Regions from separate parts of the Bradyrhizobium sp. CCBAU 65884 genome, predicted to be linked through region 1. Evidence: riboswitches for the same ligand, from Rfam matches in the RefSeq annotation. Region 1 holds a riboswitch; each other region holds the start of a gene.
The links. Region 1 has a riboswitch for cobalamin ahead of XI03_RS39980 (energy-coupling factor ABC transporter permease). Riboswitches for the same ligand answer to the same signal wherever they lie in the genome.

Region 1 (5,932 bases):
CCGCCGCCGCTCTGGAGGCTGAGCTGACGCTGCCCGGTCTCGCCCAGACGGTGGTGCTGACGCGCACGCCCGGCCGCGCCAGTGCGATGCCCGAGCGCGAGAAGCTCGCCGCATTCGCCACGACCGGTGCGGTGCTTGCGATCCATCTGTCGATCCATCTGCTCGACAAGGTCGTCGCCGAGCTCGCGCCGCATTATGACGCGGATTGCCCGGTCGCCATCGTCTGGCGCGCGAGCTGGCCGGACCAGCGCATCGTCCGCGCCACGCTTGCTACGCTCGATGCTGCCGTCGGCACCGAGATGGAACGCACCGCGATCATTCTGGTCGGCAGAACGCTTGGCGCTGCGGATTTCGACGAGAGCCGCCTCTATGCCGCCGACTACGATCGTCGCTATCGGCCTGTCGGTGCCGAGCCACGCTTTCCGGAGGCCTCGTGATGGCGGCAGGCTTCGTCATCTCCGCGCCGGCTTCCGGCGTCGGCAAGACCACGCTGACGCTGGCGCTCGCGCGCGCCTGGCGCAATCGCGGATTGAACGTGCAGTGCTTCAAGAGCGGTCCCGATTACATCGATCCCGCCTTCCACGCCGCCGCCACGGGCCGCGCTTCCGTCAACGTCGACAGCTGGGCGATGGATCGCGTGGCGATCTCGCATCTCGTCAGCCGCGGTGCGGATGCCGATGTCGTGCTCGCCGAGGGCTCGATGGGCCTGTTCGACGGCGTCGCCGCGCGCGGTGTCTCCGGCACCGGTGCCACCGCCGACATTGCGGAGATGCTGGGCTGGCCAGTGCTGTTGGTGATTGATCCCTCCGGCCAGGCGCAGACCGCGGCGGCGATCGCCGCAGGCCTTCGCGATTATCGCCCCGGCGTGCGGCTTGCCGGCGTCGTGCTCAACCGCGTCGCCAGCCCGCGCCATGAAGACCTCGTGCGGCGTGCGCTCCACGATTCCGGCATCGCCGTGTTCGGCGCGCTGCCGCGTCATGCCGAGATCAGCCTGCCGAAGCGGCATCTCGGCCTGGTGCAGGCCGAAGAGCAGGGCGAGATCGGCAAGCTGATCGACGAGGCCGCGCGCTTCGTCGCCGAGCATGTCGATCTCGATGCGGTGCTGCGATCGGCCGCCAGCTGGTCGCCGCAACCTGCCGCGAAGGGGCTGAACGTGACGCCACCGGGCCAGCGCATCGCGCTCGCCCGCGATACGGCGTTCTCCTTCGTCTATCCGCATATGCTGGAGGCCTGGCGCGCGGCGGGCGCGGAGATCTCGACATTCTCGCCGCTCTCCGATGAAGCGCCTGACGCGAGCGCCGATGTGTGCTGGCTGCCCGGCGGTTATCCCGAGCTGCATGCCGGCAAGATCGCGGCCAATGCGCGTTTTCGCAGCGGCCTGCGCGCCTTTGCCGAAACGCGGCCGGTGCACGGCGAATGCGGTGGCTATATGGTGCTGGGAACCGCTCTGACTGACGCGGACGGTGTCCGCCACGAGATGACGGGACTGCTTGGCCTCGAGACGAGCTTTGCCAAGCGCCGCATGCATCTCGGTTATCGTCTGGCCGCACTCGCCGCGCCGATGCCGGGACATCGCTCCGGCGCACGCCTGCGCGGCCACGAATTCCACTATTCGACCATTCTTGCCCAGCCTGATACACCGCTGGCCGTCGTGCATGACGCGACCGGCGCGGTCATCGCCGAAACCGGCTCGCAGCGCGGCCACGCCACCGGCACCTTCTTTCATCTGATCGCGGAGGACCGGTGAGCGGATTCGTCTCCTTCATCTCCGCCGGGCCCGGCGACCCCGAGCTTCTCACGCTCAAGGGCGCCGCGCGGCTGCGCGCAGCCGACGTCGTGCTCTATGACGATCTTGCCTCCGGCGCGATCCTCGATCTCGCCCGGCCAGGCGCCAATCTCGTCGCGGTGGGGAAACGGGCAGGGCGTCCCTCGACCAAGCAGCACCACGTCAACCGCCTGTTGGTCGACTATGCCGCAACAGGCGCGCGCGTGGTGCGGCTCAAGTCGGGCGACGCCGGCATTTTCGGCCGGCTCGAGGAGGAGCTAGAGACGCTGCGTGAGGCCGGCATCGGCTACGAGATCGTTCCCGGCGTCACCTCGGCCTGCGTTGCCGCGGCGCAAGCCGGCATCCCCCTGACCCGGCGCCATACATCGCGCCGGGTGCAATTCGTCACCGGTGCCGATGTCACCGGCGAGTTGCCGCCCAACCTGAACTGGGCGGCGCTGGCCGACCCTGAAGCGACGACCGTGGTCTATATGGGCCGGCGCACCTTTCCGGCGCTTGCCGCAAAGTTGATCGCGCACGGGCTCGCTGCGGATTCCCCCGCGCTGTTCGCCGAATCCCTCGGACGCCCCGACGAACGGCTGGTCCGCACCACCATCGCCGAGCTTGCCGAGCAGCTTGCGCGCGGCGGGGCCGCCTCGACGGCCGCCGTGATCCTGTTTGGGGCGCTGGCGGGGGATTATCCCACATGACGGCCTTGGCCGCCGTTCGCCCCTTGACGCAGGCTCAGCGAAAGGGGCACACAAGAGAGGCATGGTGCTCGACGCGGCGCAAAGCGCCGGAGCATAATCGGGAATGGGGGTGGGCGGACCCAGTTGCGGCGCCCAAAACCCCAGCCGCCCCCGCGACTGTAAGCGGTGAGGGACTCCGATCAGCCACTGGGCCGCAAGGTCCGGGAAGGCCGGAAATCCCGGGGAACCGCGAGCCAGGAGACCGGCCCTGCACGTTTTGAGGCCAAGGCCGTCGGGTGTGACGGCAGGAAGGAACTGAGCCATGCATATCGAACCCGGGGTCGTGACGGGCGCCAAGCTCGTGTTGAGTTACGCAACCGGCATCTCCGCAGGCGGCGTTGCGCTGAAGCTCGCGGTCGAGACCGTGCGTGAGCAGGGCATCACGTCGTTCGCGGCGCGGACGCTGGCCACCACAGTCCTCGTCTTCACTTTCTTCGAGATCCTGCCGCACTTCCCGGTCGGCGTCTCCGAGGTGCACTTCATTCTCGGCTCGACACTGTTCCTGCTGTTCGGCGCGGCGCCGGCGGCGTTCGGCCTTGCCTTCGGTCTGCTGCTCCAGGGCGTGTTCTTCGAGCCGGCCGACATCCCGCAATACGGCATGAACGTCACCACGCTGCTGGTGCCGCTGTTCGCGATCCAGGCGATCGCCACACGGATCATCTCGCGCAACACCGCCTATGTCGATTTGAAGTATCGGCAGGCGTTGGCGCTCTCGACGACCTACCAGGCCGGCGTGATCGCCTGGGTGGCGTTCTGGGCGCTCTATGGCTCGGGCTTTGCGATGAGCAACCTCGCCAACATCGCGACGTTCGCGGCGTCCTATGCGCTCGTCATCGTGATCGAGCCGCTCGCCGATCTCGCGGTGCTGGCACTGGCGAAGTCGCTGCGCGGCGTCACCGCGCCCGGCCTCGTCACCCCGCGCCTGCACAACGCGGCCTGAGAGACAAGCGAACGGGCGGCCAGCAGGGCCGCCCGTCGCGTTCGCGATGCTCACGCTCTCCCTGATAGGCATCGGTTGCGGCGATCCCGACCAGCTCACGCGCGCGGCTGTTCATGCGATCAATGCCGCCGATCTCGTCCTGATCCCGCGCAAGGGGACGGCGAAGTCCGATCTCGCCGATCTCAGGCGGATGATCTGTGCGGACGTGCTCACCAGCGACAAGACAATCATTGCCGAATTCGATCTTCCCGTGCGCGACGCTGGTGAAGCTGACTATCGCAAGGGCGTGGATGATTGGCACGATGCGGTTGCCGCGACCTGGTCGAAAGCGATCGCAAACCATCTCGAAGGCGAAGGCAAGGTTGCGCTGCTGATCTGGGGCGATCCCTCGCTCTATGACTCCTCGCTGCGCATTGCACGACGGCTCAATCCGTTGCCGACGATCGAGGTCGTGCCCGGCATTACCTCGATCCAGGCGCTTTGCGCGGCCCATGCGCTGCCGCTCAACGATATCGGCGAGCCCTTTCTGGTCACGACGGGGCGGCGCTTGCGCGAAGGCAGCTGGCCGCAGGGTGTCGATACCGTGGTGGTGATGCTCGACGGCGGCACGGCGTTTCAATCGCTCGATCCGGGCTTGCAGATCTGGTGGGGCGCCTATCTCGGCATGCCCGACCAGATCGTCATGTCCGGCGTGCTCGCGGAGGTTGGCCCGCGCATCGTCGCGGCGCGGCAGGAAGCGCGCGAGCGGCACGGCTGGATCATGGACAGCTACATTCTCAAGCGCGCACGTTAAGCGAGGCAGCATGCTCCCCGAATGGGTCACCCAGAACTGCCCCGATGTCTCCGCGGCCCATCGCGAGGCGGCGATCGCTCGGCAGGCGCAACTGACAAAACCGACCGGCGCGCTCGGCCGGCTCGAGCAGCTCGCAATCGAGCTTGCGGGCCTGCAGGCGACCGAACAGCCGCGTGCGGCACGGGTGCCGATCATCATCTTCGCCGGCGACCACGGCATCGTCGCGCAGGGCGTATCGGCCTATCCGCAAGCCGTGACTATCGCGATGATGGCGAATTTCGCCGCCGGCGGCGCCGCGATCTCGGTGCTGGCGCGCGAGCTTGGCTCGAGCCTGGAGGTGGTCGACGCCGGCACGCTGGCGCAGGACGAGATGGCAGGAATCGTCACCGACAAGCCGCGCCACGGCACGCGCGATTTCAGCGTCGAAGCCGCTCTCGCACCCGCCGAGCTGGGGTTTGCCTTCGAGGCCGGCCAGCACGCGGTTGCGCGCGCGGCGGCCCATCATCCTGATCTCCTGATCTTCGGCGAGATGGGGATCGGCAACACCACGACCTCGGCGGCAATCGCGGCGGGCCTGCTCGGCATCAGCGCCGAAGAGATTGCGGGGAGCGGCACCGGGATCGATGCGGCGGGGCGCGCGCACAAGGCCCGTGTGATTGATGCTGCGATCGCGCGTCACGGCGTTGGCGGCGCTTCGCCGGAAAAAATCCTATGCGCCGTTGGCGGCCTGGAGATCGCGGCGATCTCAGGTGCGATCATCGCGGCCGCGCAGCGCCGCATCCCTGTATTGATCGATGGCTTCATCGTATCGGTGGCGGCGCTGGCGGCGGCACGTCTCAATCCGTCGTGCCAGCCGTTCCTGCTGCCGTCGCATCAATCGGCGGAGCAAGGGCATCGGCTGGTGCTGCGCGCGCTGAACGTGCAGCCGTTGATCAGCCTCGATCTCCGGCTCGGCGAGGGATCGGGCGCCGCCATCGCGCTGCCGCTGGTGCGCCTCGCCTGCAGCCTCCACAATGGCATGGCGACGTTTGCGCAGGCCAATGTGCCGGATCGTCCTAGCTGATCCGCTGATTGACGGAGACGACGCGCCAGCCGCTCAGGAGGCGATCGATCCGGGTCAGCGACAGCGGATCGACCACGAAGCGCAAGGCCGCCTGCGGCGTCAGGTCCAGCGCGATGCAGAGTGCGGCGCGGATGGTGCCGGAATGCACGACGAGCGTGGCCGATCCGGCTGCGATCCGCGACAGGCCCTGCCGGACACGCGCGACCTGATCCGCAAAGCTCTCGCCGCCCGGCGGTCGTCCGCCAGCTGGATCGCTCCAGAACTGCGCATAGGCCTCACCGCGGGTCGCCTCGAGTTCGTCATGGCGATGGCCGGTCCAGTCACCAAAATCCTGCTCGCGGAATTCACTGACGGGCTCCGGTTCGAGGCCCAGCGCGCGCGCCGTCTCGACCGTACGCCGCGACGGGCTGGCATAGCCGGCGGCATCCGGTGGCAGGTGCCGTCGCACAGCGTCCAGTTGCGCGCGATCGCTGAGATCGGCCGGCGCGTCGGACGCGTGGATCGTACCTGTGACGCCCGCGACGGGCGCGTGCCGTATCAACCAGAGGAAGGTCTCGCCTTCCATGCTCATCTCCAAGGAAGTTGGTCGTTGTGGCCATAACGCCGCAACTGGCACATTGAC
Region 2 (5,932 bases), on a different contig from region 1:
GAGCTTCACCGTGATGGGCGACGCCGTGAACCTGGCCTCGCGGCTGGAGGCCGTCAACAAGGTCTACGGAACCCGCATCCTGATCTCGCAGGCAACTGCTGACGCGATCGGAGCACGGCTCGAATTGCGCGAGATCGATCGTCTGGCGGTCGCGGGCCAGAGCGCGCCGCAGCCGATCTTCGAGGTGATGGCGCGGGCGGGCGCACTCACCGGCGCGCAGGACAGCCTGCGCACGCATTATGCCGAAGCGCTCGCCGCCTATCGGGCCCGTCGCTTCGACGAGGCGCGCGCCGCCTTCAACGCCGCGCTCGAAGCCGTCCCCGGCGACGGCCCCTCGCGCACGATGCTCGGCCGCATCGCGCAGTTCGAGGCCAAGCCGCCGGAAGAGGGGTGGGACGGCGCCTGGCGGCTGGAGCAGAAATAGCCGTTTTGTTGCGCCAGCTCGCCCTGTCCGGAAAAAACGTTTCTACTCGATAACGATGTTCGCCGTGACCTATTTCCCGGGCTTAGGTTGGATGTCCTTGAGGCGTTTGACGGGGACACGCCGATGACGGAACTTCAGGACAGGCTGGAACGGTTCGAGACGCTCACCGCCGAATGCGAGCTGATCGCCAAGCTCGCCACCGACAGCACCAAGCGCGAGTTCTATCTGAAACTCTCGGAGCAATACCGTCAGCTGGCGGTGGACATGCGGCAGGCGATCGCGACCAAGGCTGCTGCCTGACGCCGGCTGCAATCCGTTCTTAAGGTTTGGCGCGCATCCTTGACGCTCGCGAGCGATCGCTCGTGGTGGAAAGGCCGGGGTTCGCTGCAATGCAGCGCACCTCGCGAGTGTCATTTGCCATGCTTGACAGGGCAATCACATGCGCCTCGTTGCCGTGATCATATTCGCGCTCATGACGGCGGCCTGCGACCAGGAGCAGGACATCACCGGCTCGACGCCGACCTGCCCGATGCGGAACTACAGCTACAATCCCCGCGACATGAACCAGTGCGTCAATGCCTGCAAATCGTGCGATCGCGGCACCACGGTCACCTGCACGACCTCCTGCACCCTCAAGGGCGCGCGCTGAGCGCACCGCCTTCTGCCTTGTAGGGATGCAACCTGTGGAATGGGCGGTGCCTGGGCACCGGAACGATTCACATGGGTCAATCATTGAAGCAAGTGGGCAGGACGCGGAGTCCGATGGAAATGGGTATGCTCGATCCCGGCCGGTTTCTGGTGTCGTGCTCGCATTGCGATGCCTGGCCGATGGCAGCCAACGTGAAGCGGTCGAGCTGGACGGCGTCTCCACACGAGGTGCGCTTTGTCTGCACGCGCTGCCGGCGCGAGGAGACCGCGATCGTCTCGGCCTCCGGCGAATTGACCCCGATCAAGCGCGTCGATGTTCCGCCGCGCGACGTCGCTGCCGCCTGGGCCCAGGCGCAACGGGTGCGAGGGCGGACCTGAGCGGCCGGCACCTAACGGTCGATTGACTCCCGGGGCGAACGGCTCGTAAATGATCGGCGACGGTTCTCCTCATGGAGATCAAAAGGGAATGTGGTGCGGGATTGTCCCAACGCAGGGATTTGTCTCAACGCCACGGCTGCCCCCGCAACTGTAAGCGGTGAATCTTTCGTCTCATGCCACTGGGAATCTCGGTCCTGGGAAGGCGACGCAAGGTCACGACCCGCGAGCCAGGAGACCTGCCGTCAGCCGTGGTCACACGCGAAGATGTCGGTCGGGGAGTACAGACATTGGCTTCACCGGAGCAATCCATCGCTCTGCCGTGAAACCTCGTTCGCTGTGACGTGCCACTGACGTCATACCGAGGTTACCATTGTGTCCCGTCTTGTCCCTGCTGCCAGGCGCCTCAGCGTCGGCCTGCTCGCATCCGTTTCCTTCCCTTCGCTCGATCTGTCCTCCGCCTTCGCCCAACAGGCGCTTGCCGAGCAATTGCCGCCGATCGAGGTGACCAGGCCCGACGATCAAAACCGCACGCGCGCCAGGGCGATCGGTGACGGCGAGGCGGCTCGGCAGGGGGTGAGGACGAATGTCGCGCCGGCAGGCAATGGCGCCGGCTCATCCGGCTCCGGCGGTGAGGCTGCCGCCGGCAACGGCGGCATCGTCGGGGCCGCCACGACCGTCATCACGGCCGCGGATATCGCGCATTCGCCATCGCAGACGCTTGCCGAGATCATCGCGACGCAGACGCCGGGGGCCCAGATCACGACGTTCTATGGCGGCCAGATCGGCGCCAAGACCAGCGTGGACCTGCGCGGCTTCGGCGCCTTTGCCACCGCCAACACGCTGGTGCTGGTCAACGGCCGGCGGTTGAACGACGTCGACATGGCACAGCTGGACCTCTCCACCATCCCGCTCAATTCCATCGAGCGCATCGAGGTGACGCGCGGCAATTCCGGCGCGGTGCTCTATGGCGACAACGCGGTCGGCGGTGTGATCAACATCGTCACCAAAAACGGCGTCGGCGGACCGCCCGTGACCGCGCGCATCGAGGCCGGCTTCGGCTCGTTCAACACCAGGCTCGGCAACGTGTCGACCTCGCTCAATTCCGGTCGGTGGTCGACCTCGTTCTACGGCAATACGGTCAGGACCGATGGCTATCGCGACAACAACCGCTATTCCCAGCAGAATGGCGTCGGCAATCTCAATTACACCACGCCAGGCCTGACTGCCTTTCTCACGGTTACCGGTGACAATCAGGAGCTGCGACTGCCGGGCGGCCGCACCGTCGATCCCTCGATCGGCCTCAATGAGGTCGCGACCAACCGAAGGGGGACCAACACGCCGTTCAACTATGCCAACCAGCAGGGTATTGGCGCGACCGCCGGGTTCACCAAGACCCTGGTCAACGGCGTCGATCTCATCGTCGATGGCGGCGTGCGCGACAAGAAGCAGCAGAGTGCGTTCTTCTCCACCCCGACGCCGGTTCCGGCCTTCTTCTCGTCGACCTATGTCGGTTCCCATCTGACGACATGGTCGATCACGCCACGGCTCAGCGTGAAGAGCCTGCTGCTCGGCATGCCGTCGCAGCTTCTGACCGGCATCGACTATTACGATGCGAGCTTTGAGCAGAACCGCGGCGCCGGGCAGGGGCTCGCCCCCTGGCACAATTACGACCTCAGGCAGCAGACCGTTGCGGGTTATTTCCAGCACACATTGGGAATCGCCCCCACGACAGACATCTCCTACGGCGCGCGGGTGCAGAACGTCAGTCTTGCGGCACGCGACAATTTCGACCCGGCAGCTCCGTTCAACGCCGACATCGGCGCGTTGCCGCTGACGAGCAACGAGACCCAATATGCGCTGCATCTCGGCGCCGAGCATCGTCTGAACGACCAGGTCTCGCTGTTCGGCCGCGTAGCTCGCGCGTTCCGCACGCCTGATGTCGACGAGCGCCTGTCCTCGGGGCCTTCGTTCGATCCCTTGACCTTCGCTGCGATCCCGCAAACGTTCCAGCTCAAGACCCAGACCTCGCAGGACATCGAGGGCGGTGTTCGCATCAAGGGCGGCGGGTTGCAGCTGCAGAGCAGTCTCTATCTGATGGATCTCACCAACGAGGTCCATTTCAATCCGGTCCTGTTCTACAACACAAATCTTGATCCGACCCGCCGCTACGGCTCTGAGACCAATCTGTCCTATCGCGTCAACGACGCCCTGCTGCTGCGCTCCGGCGTGGCCTATACAAGTGCGGTCTTCCGCGAAGGCATCTGGGCCGGCAACGACGTGCCGCTGGTCTCGCGCTACACGGCGAGTGCGGGTGTCACCTGGAACATCTGGCAGAATTACGTGGTGCTCGATGCCACCGCGCGCTTCTGGAGCGAGCGTCGCATGGACAACGACCAGGCGGGCACCCAGAAGCTGATTCCCGCCAACGGCACGATCGATCTCAAGCTCAGCGGCCAGGTTGAGCGCTACTTCTGGTCCCTCAGCGTCAACAATGTGCTGAACGCGCTCTACTACGACTACGCCATCGCGAGCACCTTCACGGACGGCCGCTTCAGTGCCTATCCGCTGCCCGGCCGCACCTATCTGCTCAAGGCCGGCGCAACGTTCTGATTTTCGCCAGGGCCGTCACACGCCCTCAAACGGACTAGAATTCGAAGAGAAGGAGATTCAACCATGGCTCTCGGCATCCTGCCGTCTGGTGACGATCGCTTCCGGCTTCACCCGGTCGCGCCGCGCCTTGCGCCGATGTTCTGCTTTGCGCTGCTGACGGCGTCATGCGCGCTCGCAAGCTTTGCGTTCGCGTGCGCCACGCCGTTCGCGGCCTTCGCCGTCATTGCCGCGGCGATGCTGCCGCAGCGTCCGGCGCTGCTCGTCGTCACCGGCGCCTGGCTCGTCAACCAGATCATCGGTTTCGGCGTGCTGCATTATCCCGTTGATGCCAGCACGATTGCCTGGGGCTTTGTCATCGGCGCGGCTGCGCTTCTGGCGACCGCGGCCTCGTCGGTGGTGCTCGGCCTGCTGCCGCAAGGCCGCACGCCGTTGGCGCTGGCGATCACGCTCATCGCCGCCTACGGGATTTACGAGATCGCGCTGCTCGCCGCGACGCCGTTCCTCGGCGGCGAGGGCGCCTTCACCGCCGCCATCGTGACGCGCATCGCCCTGACCTGCGCCGTCTGGCTCGCCGGCCTCGTCGCCGTCTGCGAGATCGTCCGTCTGGTCGACCCGGCCGGACGCAAGCGTGCGATGTCGGCCTGAGCGGCCGCTCGTGGCCGTAGCCCGGATTACGCTGGCGCTCCATCCGCGCTACGGGACCGCGTCTGTGTCGCCCTCTGTCAATCCACGCGTGCAAAAATATTCCACTTTACCGAAATTCGGTTTCGGCGTATGTGTGGTCCATCCCGGCTCACCAAGAGGGGCGATCATGTGTCGTCACGCATCGCGAGCCGGGCTTGCGGTGGACGCGGCAGCGTCGGCACGAGAGGCGCGGGCAGGGCGGGGTGTCCCTGCGAGCCCGAGGCTTCGTGCGGACGACGGCGCTGCTAGGCTTCGTCTCGTCTGTAAGTTTCCGGCTTCGTCGACGGGGCCAGGAAAAACTGCGGCGAAATGGCGGGCCGTGCGTACGGCAAAACCGTGTGGTCCTGGCCGTCGTTGCTACGGTCAAGCTGTTCGAAGATGCGCGCGAGCCCAACCGGGTGGACGGCATCGTCAATTCGAACGGCGAGGGAGGCCAGAAGGAATGGTCGGCTCCCGGGAGATCACGGCATAAGCCGTCCAGCCATCGCGCAGGGCAGGCCGAGTGATCGGCACCACCTGTATGCTGCTGTGCGGTTCTTTCTGCGTGTGCATTTCGCGCAGCGGACCGCGGGTGCGAGCTGGCACCCGGCCTTCCCTGCGCCCTCTTGGATTGGAGGGTGGCGAGACCAGGCAAAGCTCGGGCGAAATCCGCCGCGAGGCCGAAGAGGCGTGTCTGTGAGCTGAGCTACGTGCCACAAACTCGATCTCGCAGGGTGGGCAAAGCGGAAGCGTGCCCACGCCTTGTTGCTTATGGAGAGAGATCGTGGGCACGGCGCTATGCGCCTTTGCCCACTCTACGGCACTGCCGCTGGGATGCGCACTGGCGCATTGTAATGACCGTGGAGAGCGCGCGCCACTCACCGCTCTCGCGCCCCGGACGCAGCGCAGCGCCCCGGCGATGCGAAAGCATCGTCCGGTGCGCTGCAGAGCCGGGGCCCATGTCTCCGCGAGCGCTATCTGTGGTTTCTGGTCCCGGCTCTGCGCCGCAACGCTCGCGCGTTGCGACTTGTCCGGGATACGGGAGGGAGTAGCCAACGAGCGGAAGGGCACACCGACTCACTTTCGCACGCCTGGTCGCCGAGGAGGAGTTGGGCGCAGTGCGCGTGCCACAAAATCTGAAGTTGTGGATCGTCATCTTCCTGAGGGTATTGCAGTAATCCAGCCCGTGTCTTCCCGGTAACGATTGTG
Region 3 (5,932 bases), on a different contig from region 1:
CTGGTACCTGCCGCCATACTCGCCCGACCTCAACCCGATCGAACAGGCATTCTCCAAGATCAAACACTGGATGCGGCAAGCTCAGAAGCGCACCATCGAGGACACTTGGCGCCACATTGGTCACCTAATCCAGGACATCCAGCCTCGCGAATGCGCCAACTACTTCGCCAACGCCGGTTATGCTTCCGTCAAAATGTGAAATGCTCTAGCAGCGGACCAATTGTCACATAAAACAAGATCTGAATGTATTACAGCAGTGGGAACCACGAAGCCTTTGCTCGCCCCCGCAAGCCCGCTGGTGTGGACAGCAAGACGGCGTGGTTCGTTGGTTCAGGCTTGGCGGCGCTCTCCGGCGCGGCCGCCGATGCTGGTTCCGGCGACATAGTCGAAATAGTCCGGCAGACGATAGTCGGCGCGGTTGCTTGCCTTGGTTAGCAACCGCTCGATTTCCTCTAGAATTTTCAACGAGAGGCCCCCTCGGATTCCGCCCCCGTCGATGGCAAGACGTTTGCGCGGCCCGCCACTCTCGAACCGCGCTTTTAGATCAATCCGACGTTCTGGAAGACGTCCCACCATGTGCTTTCTCCCGCTTCTGAAACTCCGAGGGAAGCAAAACCCGAAGATGCCCCATCGCTTATCGCTGCGGGACATGCAAAGTGGTGACCAAATAGGGGCCAGCACATCCGTAGCACTACTCGATGCACCCTAACCTAAGCCTCAGGCCGAGGTTGTATCGTGAAGTTTCTCACAATCGCTGTTGTAGTTGGATGACGCAGCTCACCGCGGAGTGTCCGCGACGATCGACGGCGAGCTCGGCAGTCCCGCACAGGGTCTCACCGAATTCGCGGTGTCGGCGCCTGATAGACAAGTCGCAGGTTCCGCTCACTAGAAATATCATCGGTGAGAGGACAGCTAGGCTGGCCTGATCGCCCTATGTTCGACCCGCCGGAGGCGCGGTCGATCGTCGGGACGCCACCGGATAGGCTCGGTTGCTGGCTTCCCGCGCTTCTTCGACAGCAGTGCCGCAGGGCCTCCGATCCGATAGGCCTTCAGCAGCCGGAATGCCTGCCGCGATGTGACCCGAAGCAGTTGCGCTGCCACTCGCACTGCAATCCGTTCCGCCACAACGTCCCGCAACACATGCACCCGGTCGATCTCAGCCCGGCTCATCGACAGCACCGTCATCCCTCAAAAACCCCAGGTCCCATGCCTTAGACTGAACGCATCTACCCGGGCCGGCAAGGGCCCCTGCCCCGCATTGATGGCGCTTTTGGACGCAGCCAAGGGATTTCAATGATCCTTCGGCTGCTATGAGTCCACGGAACGAGAAGTCCTCTGGTCCCCTGTCGCATTCGAGCGGGTTCGGGTTGTAGAGCCCTCCACATCATAGCCGCTGAAAACAGCCGCCCCCCATCGGCGGCTTACACCACATTCGCCAGCCACCCACAGGCCCTTCATGAATAAAGATGGGCTAGATACGGCCGAAAGCCGCCCACACCCCGTTTTCGCCGTCCCAGCTGCCGCGGCTTGCCGCCTTGGAGTACTCCGTGGCGCGCTGCTCGAAGAAATTGGCGTGCTCGACACCATTGAGAATCTCGACAAGCCACGGCAATGGATGCGCCTTGAGCTGGGTGAATCCGCCCTCCTCGGCCTCGAAGAAGCCGAAGACCGGGGCAATCCGCAGCTGGGTCAGTCGCCAGTCGGCGACATAGCGGACGTAGGCGTGGATCTGCTCAGCTCGCATGCCCTCGATCTTGCCGAGGCCGAAGGCGAGATCGACGAAGTTCTCCTCCAGCTTCACCATGGTCTTGGCGACGTCGACGATGTCGTCACGGACAGCGCGCGTCACCGCGCCGGTTTCGCGGTGCCATTCGTGAAACAGCTTGATGATACCCTCACAATGCAGACTCTCGTCGCGCACTGACCAGCTTACGATCTGTCCCATGCCGTTCATCTTGTTGTGGCGCGGGAAGTTGAGCAGCATGGCGAAGCTCGCGAACAACGCCATGCCTTCGGTGAAGGCGCCGAACATCGCCAAGGTCCGAGCGACATCGGCCACGCTGTCGACGCCGAACTCGTGCATGTAGTCCGCCTTGGCGCGCATCTCGGCATAGCCGCGGAATGCCTCAAACTCGGACTTGGGCATGCCGAGCGTCTTGAGCAGCAGCGCATAGGCGTCGATATGAACCGTCTCCATGTTGCTGAAGGCCGCCATCATCATCTGAACAGTGAGCGGCTGGAAGATCGGGATGTAGCGCTTGAGATAGTTGTCCCCGACCTCGATGTCCGACTGAGTGAAGAAACGAAAGATTTGGGTGAGCAGCGCGCATTCGCTGGCCGTGACGCGGTCCGACGCCCAATCCTTGAGGTCGGCGCCGAGCGGCACCTCCTCGCCCATCCAATGGGTCTGCTGCTGGCGCTTCCAGAACTCGTAAGCCCAGGCGTAGCGATCGACATCATAGGTTCCGGTCGCGTCGAGCAGCCCCACTCGTCCCTTGCCGATCAGCGTACGCGGATCGACGGCCGAAAGATCGATCACTGACATGCAAGGCACTCCTCATAATCAGTACGCTGTGGCTGCGGCGCCGCCACCTTGTCGCTGTCGCCGATCTTGCCAGCGAACGCCGCGCGCGAGATAGACTTTGAGCGGCAGTAGTAGAGGCTTTTCAATCCGCACTGCCATGCCGTCCAGTGCAGCATGTGAAGGTCCCATTTATCGACATCGGCTGGGAGATAGAGGTTGATCGACTGGCTTTGGCAGATGAACGGGGCGCGGTCGGCGGCAAGCTCGACGATCCAGCGCTGGTCGATCTCGAAAGCGGTGCGAAAGATCGCTTTCTCGTGCTCCGACAAGATGTCGAGACGGGCCACCGACCCTTCGTGTGCTATAATCGACTGCCACATCGCCGAAGTGTCGGCGCCCTTCGCCGCAAGCACTTTGGCGAGATGCGGATTACGCACCGAGATGGCGCCGGACAATGTCTTATGGGTGTAGATGTTGGCCGGGATTGGCTCGACGCAGGCGCTGGTGCCGCCGCAGATGATGCTGATCGAGGCGGTCGGCGCGATCGCGATCTTATGGCTGAAACGCGCCATCACGCCGCGTTCCAGGGCATCCGGGCACGGACCACGCTCGCGCGCGAGCGTCACGGATGCCGCGTCGGCGTCGCGACGGATTTTTCGGAACATGTTCAGATTGAACGACTTGGCCATGACACTTTCCATTGGAATGCCCTTGGCCTGCAGGAAAGAGTGGAAGCCCATGACGCCGAGGCCGACGGAGCGCTCACGCAGGGCAGCGTAGCGGGCACGCTTCATGCCGTCCGGCGCCACCGTGATGAAGTGGCTGAGCACGTTGTCGAGGAAGCGCATGACATCCTCGATGAAGGTGGGCTCCTCACTCCACTGGTCCCAGGTCTCGAGGTTGAGCGACGACAGACAGCAGACCGCGGTGCGCTCCTCGTCGCGATGATCGATGCCGGTCGGCAGGGTAATTTCGCTGCACAGGTTGGAGGTCGAGACCTTGAGGCCCAGCTCGCGCTGATGCTTGGGGAGCGCGCGGTTTACGGTGTCGATGAACAAGAGATAAGGCTCGCCAGTCTGGAGCCGGTTCTCAAGGATGCGTTGCCACAGCTGGCGGGCATCGATCTGGCGGACGACCTCGTTAGTCTTCGGGCTCCGTAGAGCGAATGCGGTGCCGGCGCCCACGGCACGCATGAACTCATCGGTGACGTTGACGCCGTGATGCAGGTTGAGGCTCTTTCGGTTGAAGTCGCCGGACGCCTTGCGAATCTCGAGGAACTCCTCGATCTCGGGATGGTGGATATCGAGATAGACCGCCGCCGAGCCGCGCCGCAACGAGCCCTGGCTGATCGCCAGCGTCAGGCCGTCCATGACGTGGATGAACGGGATGATGCCTGAAGTGACGCCGCCCTTCACCTTCTCGCCGATCGAGCGAACATTGCCCCAGTAGGTGCCGATGCCGCCGCCGTTGGAAGCAAGCCAGACGTTCTCGTTCCAGGTACCGACGATGCCTTCGAGCGAGTCCGCCACCGAGTTGAGGAAGCAGGAGATCGGCAGGCCGCGCGTGGTCCCGCCGTTGGAGAGCACCGGTGTGGCCGGCATGAACCATAGCCGGGACATCGCATCATAGAGACGTTGGGCATGCGCAACATCGTCCGCGAAAGCGCAAGACACCCGCCCGAACATGTCCTGGTAAGTTTCGCCGGCGAGCAGATAACGGTCGGTCAGCGTCAGCTTGCCGAACGACGTCAACAAGTCGTCGCGCGACGGATCGAGCGTGAGGTCGGCCGGCTTTGGCGATGGCGCGAGGGGCCACGGCAGCGGAGCCGGCGATGGCGAAAGGGGCACCAGACACGGCTCAGGCGCCGCAGGCTTCGCCTGCGCTAGGCGCGGCCGCACACTCGGTGGCGCGACGAGATGACCACGCTGATCGAAATCGTAAGACGGCGACATCGGCAACCCCGCGATGTTAGGCGCCGGGGCCGCGCGGACGACTTGCGAGGAGAGCTGGCAAATGTGCCCGGCTGCAAGCGCCCCACCGGGGCACCCCGCCCGAGGACTTTCGTTCAGTCGCGGCAGGTCTCCTGGCTCGCGGGTCGCTGGGGCTGTCGGCCTTCCCAGCGCTGTCGCGCCAGTGACCATGATGACAACCGCTCGCCGCTTACAGTTGCGGGGGCAGCCTCGGAATAGCCGTTGCCGGCGCACCGGGTTCCCTCTTAGCTTCCATCCTACGAGATGCGGGAATGGAAGACCGTGACGGGCTACATATAGGCGCCGCTCGCGGAGATTCGTCAAGGCGGCGCCGTCAAGTTAACGAATTGGAGCAGCCCCGAGGTCAAGGTTCGGCGAGCGCTTGTCGTGGAGATCTCGCGCCAAGTCGCAAAGGCTCGCTCGCGCGAAACACGACGGAAGTCGTCAGTGACGGCTCCGAGAGAGAGGATGTGGAAAAGGTTCGCGACCTGAGCATGAACTGACAGAAAAGTTGAGCCTGACGGGACGATTTGAAACGCTTCATGATCCGATCGCGTCGCCTGTTACCCTTGCGGCGTTCGTGGTCTGGACTATCCCTTCACCCGGCGATGTCCGCTGTAAGTGCTTCCCGTCGAGTCTCCACCCCTCGCCCTGGCCGGGGCTTGGCTCGGGGAATTCTTTCGAATTGATTTGAGAATCTTGAGGGTTCTGTGAGGTCGCGGGGCAGGCTTAACCCGCTCGCGCTATCGTAGCGTGCGACCTCATAGAAGCCGGATTGAACGATGCTGCGGAGTTGTGAGCGATATGGCGATAGTGCAGCTGGTCCAACTGCGGAGAAGGCACGGCTGAGGTCGCCGCGCGTCGGCGCGATATTGATCGGACGTGAGCGGCGCCATTGCTCGGGCCGAGAGCGCGATGCCGCGAGCGATTTGCTGTGCTGCGATGCGCGGCCGAATGACTGACGGGTGAGCGGTGACGAGGGCGGCCACGGCGACATCGGACGTTGCCACCGAGAAGGTGATCCCGGAACGGGTGGATGGTGCAGACGCTGGTCATGACGTGTCACAACGAAACGGTTGGTCGCGGGCGCGGGCTCGTGGGATGACGTCGATACGCCGCATGGTGCCGCCGCAATGCGGGCAGACGGGGATCTCGCATTTGACGAGAGGATCATCGCCGGCTTCTTGATCAGTCGGAGCATTGCGAATGTCAAGGAGCTGACGGCAGAGGGCGATTCTATCGTTGCGTTCGCCATTGGCGAGGAAGCCATATTGGCGGATGCGATGAAAGCCGTCCGGCAGGGTGTGCCGGAGAAAGCGCCGCATGAACTCATCGGCATCAAGCGTCATCACTTTGGCTTTACGATTCTGCCGATAGTCCTTCCAAGAAAAGCTCACCTTGCCGTCCGCAAGCGAGATCAGCCGACTGATGGCGATGG

Region 2: it holds a riboswitch for cobalamin, as region 1 does, so the genes downstream of both, XI03_RS16580 (TonB-dependent receptor) here and XI03_RS39980 (energy-coupling factor ABC transporter permease) in region 1, are expected to answer to the same signal.
Region 3: it holds a riboswitch for cobalamin, as region 1 does, so the genes downstream of both, XI03_RS02625 (ribonucleoside-diphosphate reductase subunit alpha) here and XI03_RS39980 (energy-coupling factor ABC transporter permease) in region 1, are expected to answer to the same signal.

What each region holds. Positions count from the first base shown of each region.
Region 1 covers NZ_LBJU01000134.1:435,806-441,737, reverse strand. The annotation lists gene cobM (precorrin-4 C(11)-methyltransferase) at 1-437, shown strand, start outside; gene XI03_RS39990 (cobyrinate a,c-diamide synthase) at 437-1,747, shown strand; gene cobA (uroporphyrinogen-III C-methyltransferase) at 1,744-2,475, shown strand; cobalamin riboswitch at 2,521-2,739, shown strand; gene XI03_RS39980 (energy-coupling factor ABC transporter permease) at 2,777-3,454, shown strand; gene cobF (precorrin-6A synthase (deacetylating)) at 3,501-4,247, shown strand; gene cobT (nicotinate-nucleotide--dimethylbenzimidazole phosphoribosyltransferase) at 4,258-5,310, shown strand; gene XI03_RS39965 (histidine phosphatase family protein) at 5,303-5,875, opposite strand.
Region 2 covers NZ_LBJU01000114.1:38,721-44,652, reverse strand. The annotation lists gene XI03_RS16600 (adenylate/guanylate cyclase domain-containing protein) at 1-424, shown strand, start outside; gene XI03_RS16595 (hypothetical protein) at 548-724, shown strand; gene XI03_RS16590 (hypothetical protein) at 864-1,073, shown strand; gene XI03_RS16585 (hypothetical protein) at 1,187-1,450, shown strand; cobalamin riboswitch at 1,494-1,708, shown strand; gene XI03_RS16580 (TonB-dependent receptor) at 1,823-4,060, shown strand; gene XI03_RS16575 (hypothetical protein) at 4,124-4,705, shown strand.
Region 3 covers NZ_LBJU01000067.1:916-6,847, forward strand. The annotation lists partial or broken gene XI03_RS02610 (IS630 family transposase) at 1-199, shown strand, start outside; gene XI03_RS02615 (patatin-like phospholipase family protein) at 331-576, opposite strand; gene XI03_RS40440 (helix-turn-helix domain-containing protein) at 913-1,185, opposite strand; gene XI03_RS02620 (ribonucleotide-diphosphate reductase subunit beta) at 1,472-2,545, opposite strand; gene XI03_RS02625 (ribonucleoside-diphosphate reductase subunit alpha) at 2,536-4,371, opposite strand; cobalamin riboswitch at 4,581-4,794, opposite strand; partial or broken gene XI03_RS02630 (hypothetical protein) at 4,815-5,056, opposite strand; partial or broken gene XI03_RS02635 (IS91 family transposase) at 5,547-5,932, opposite strand, start outside.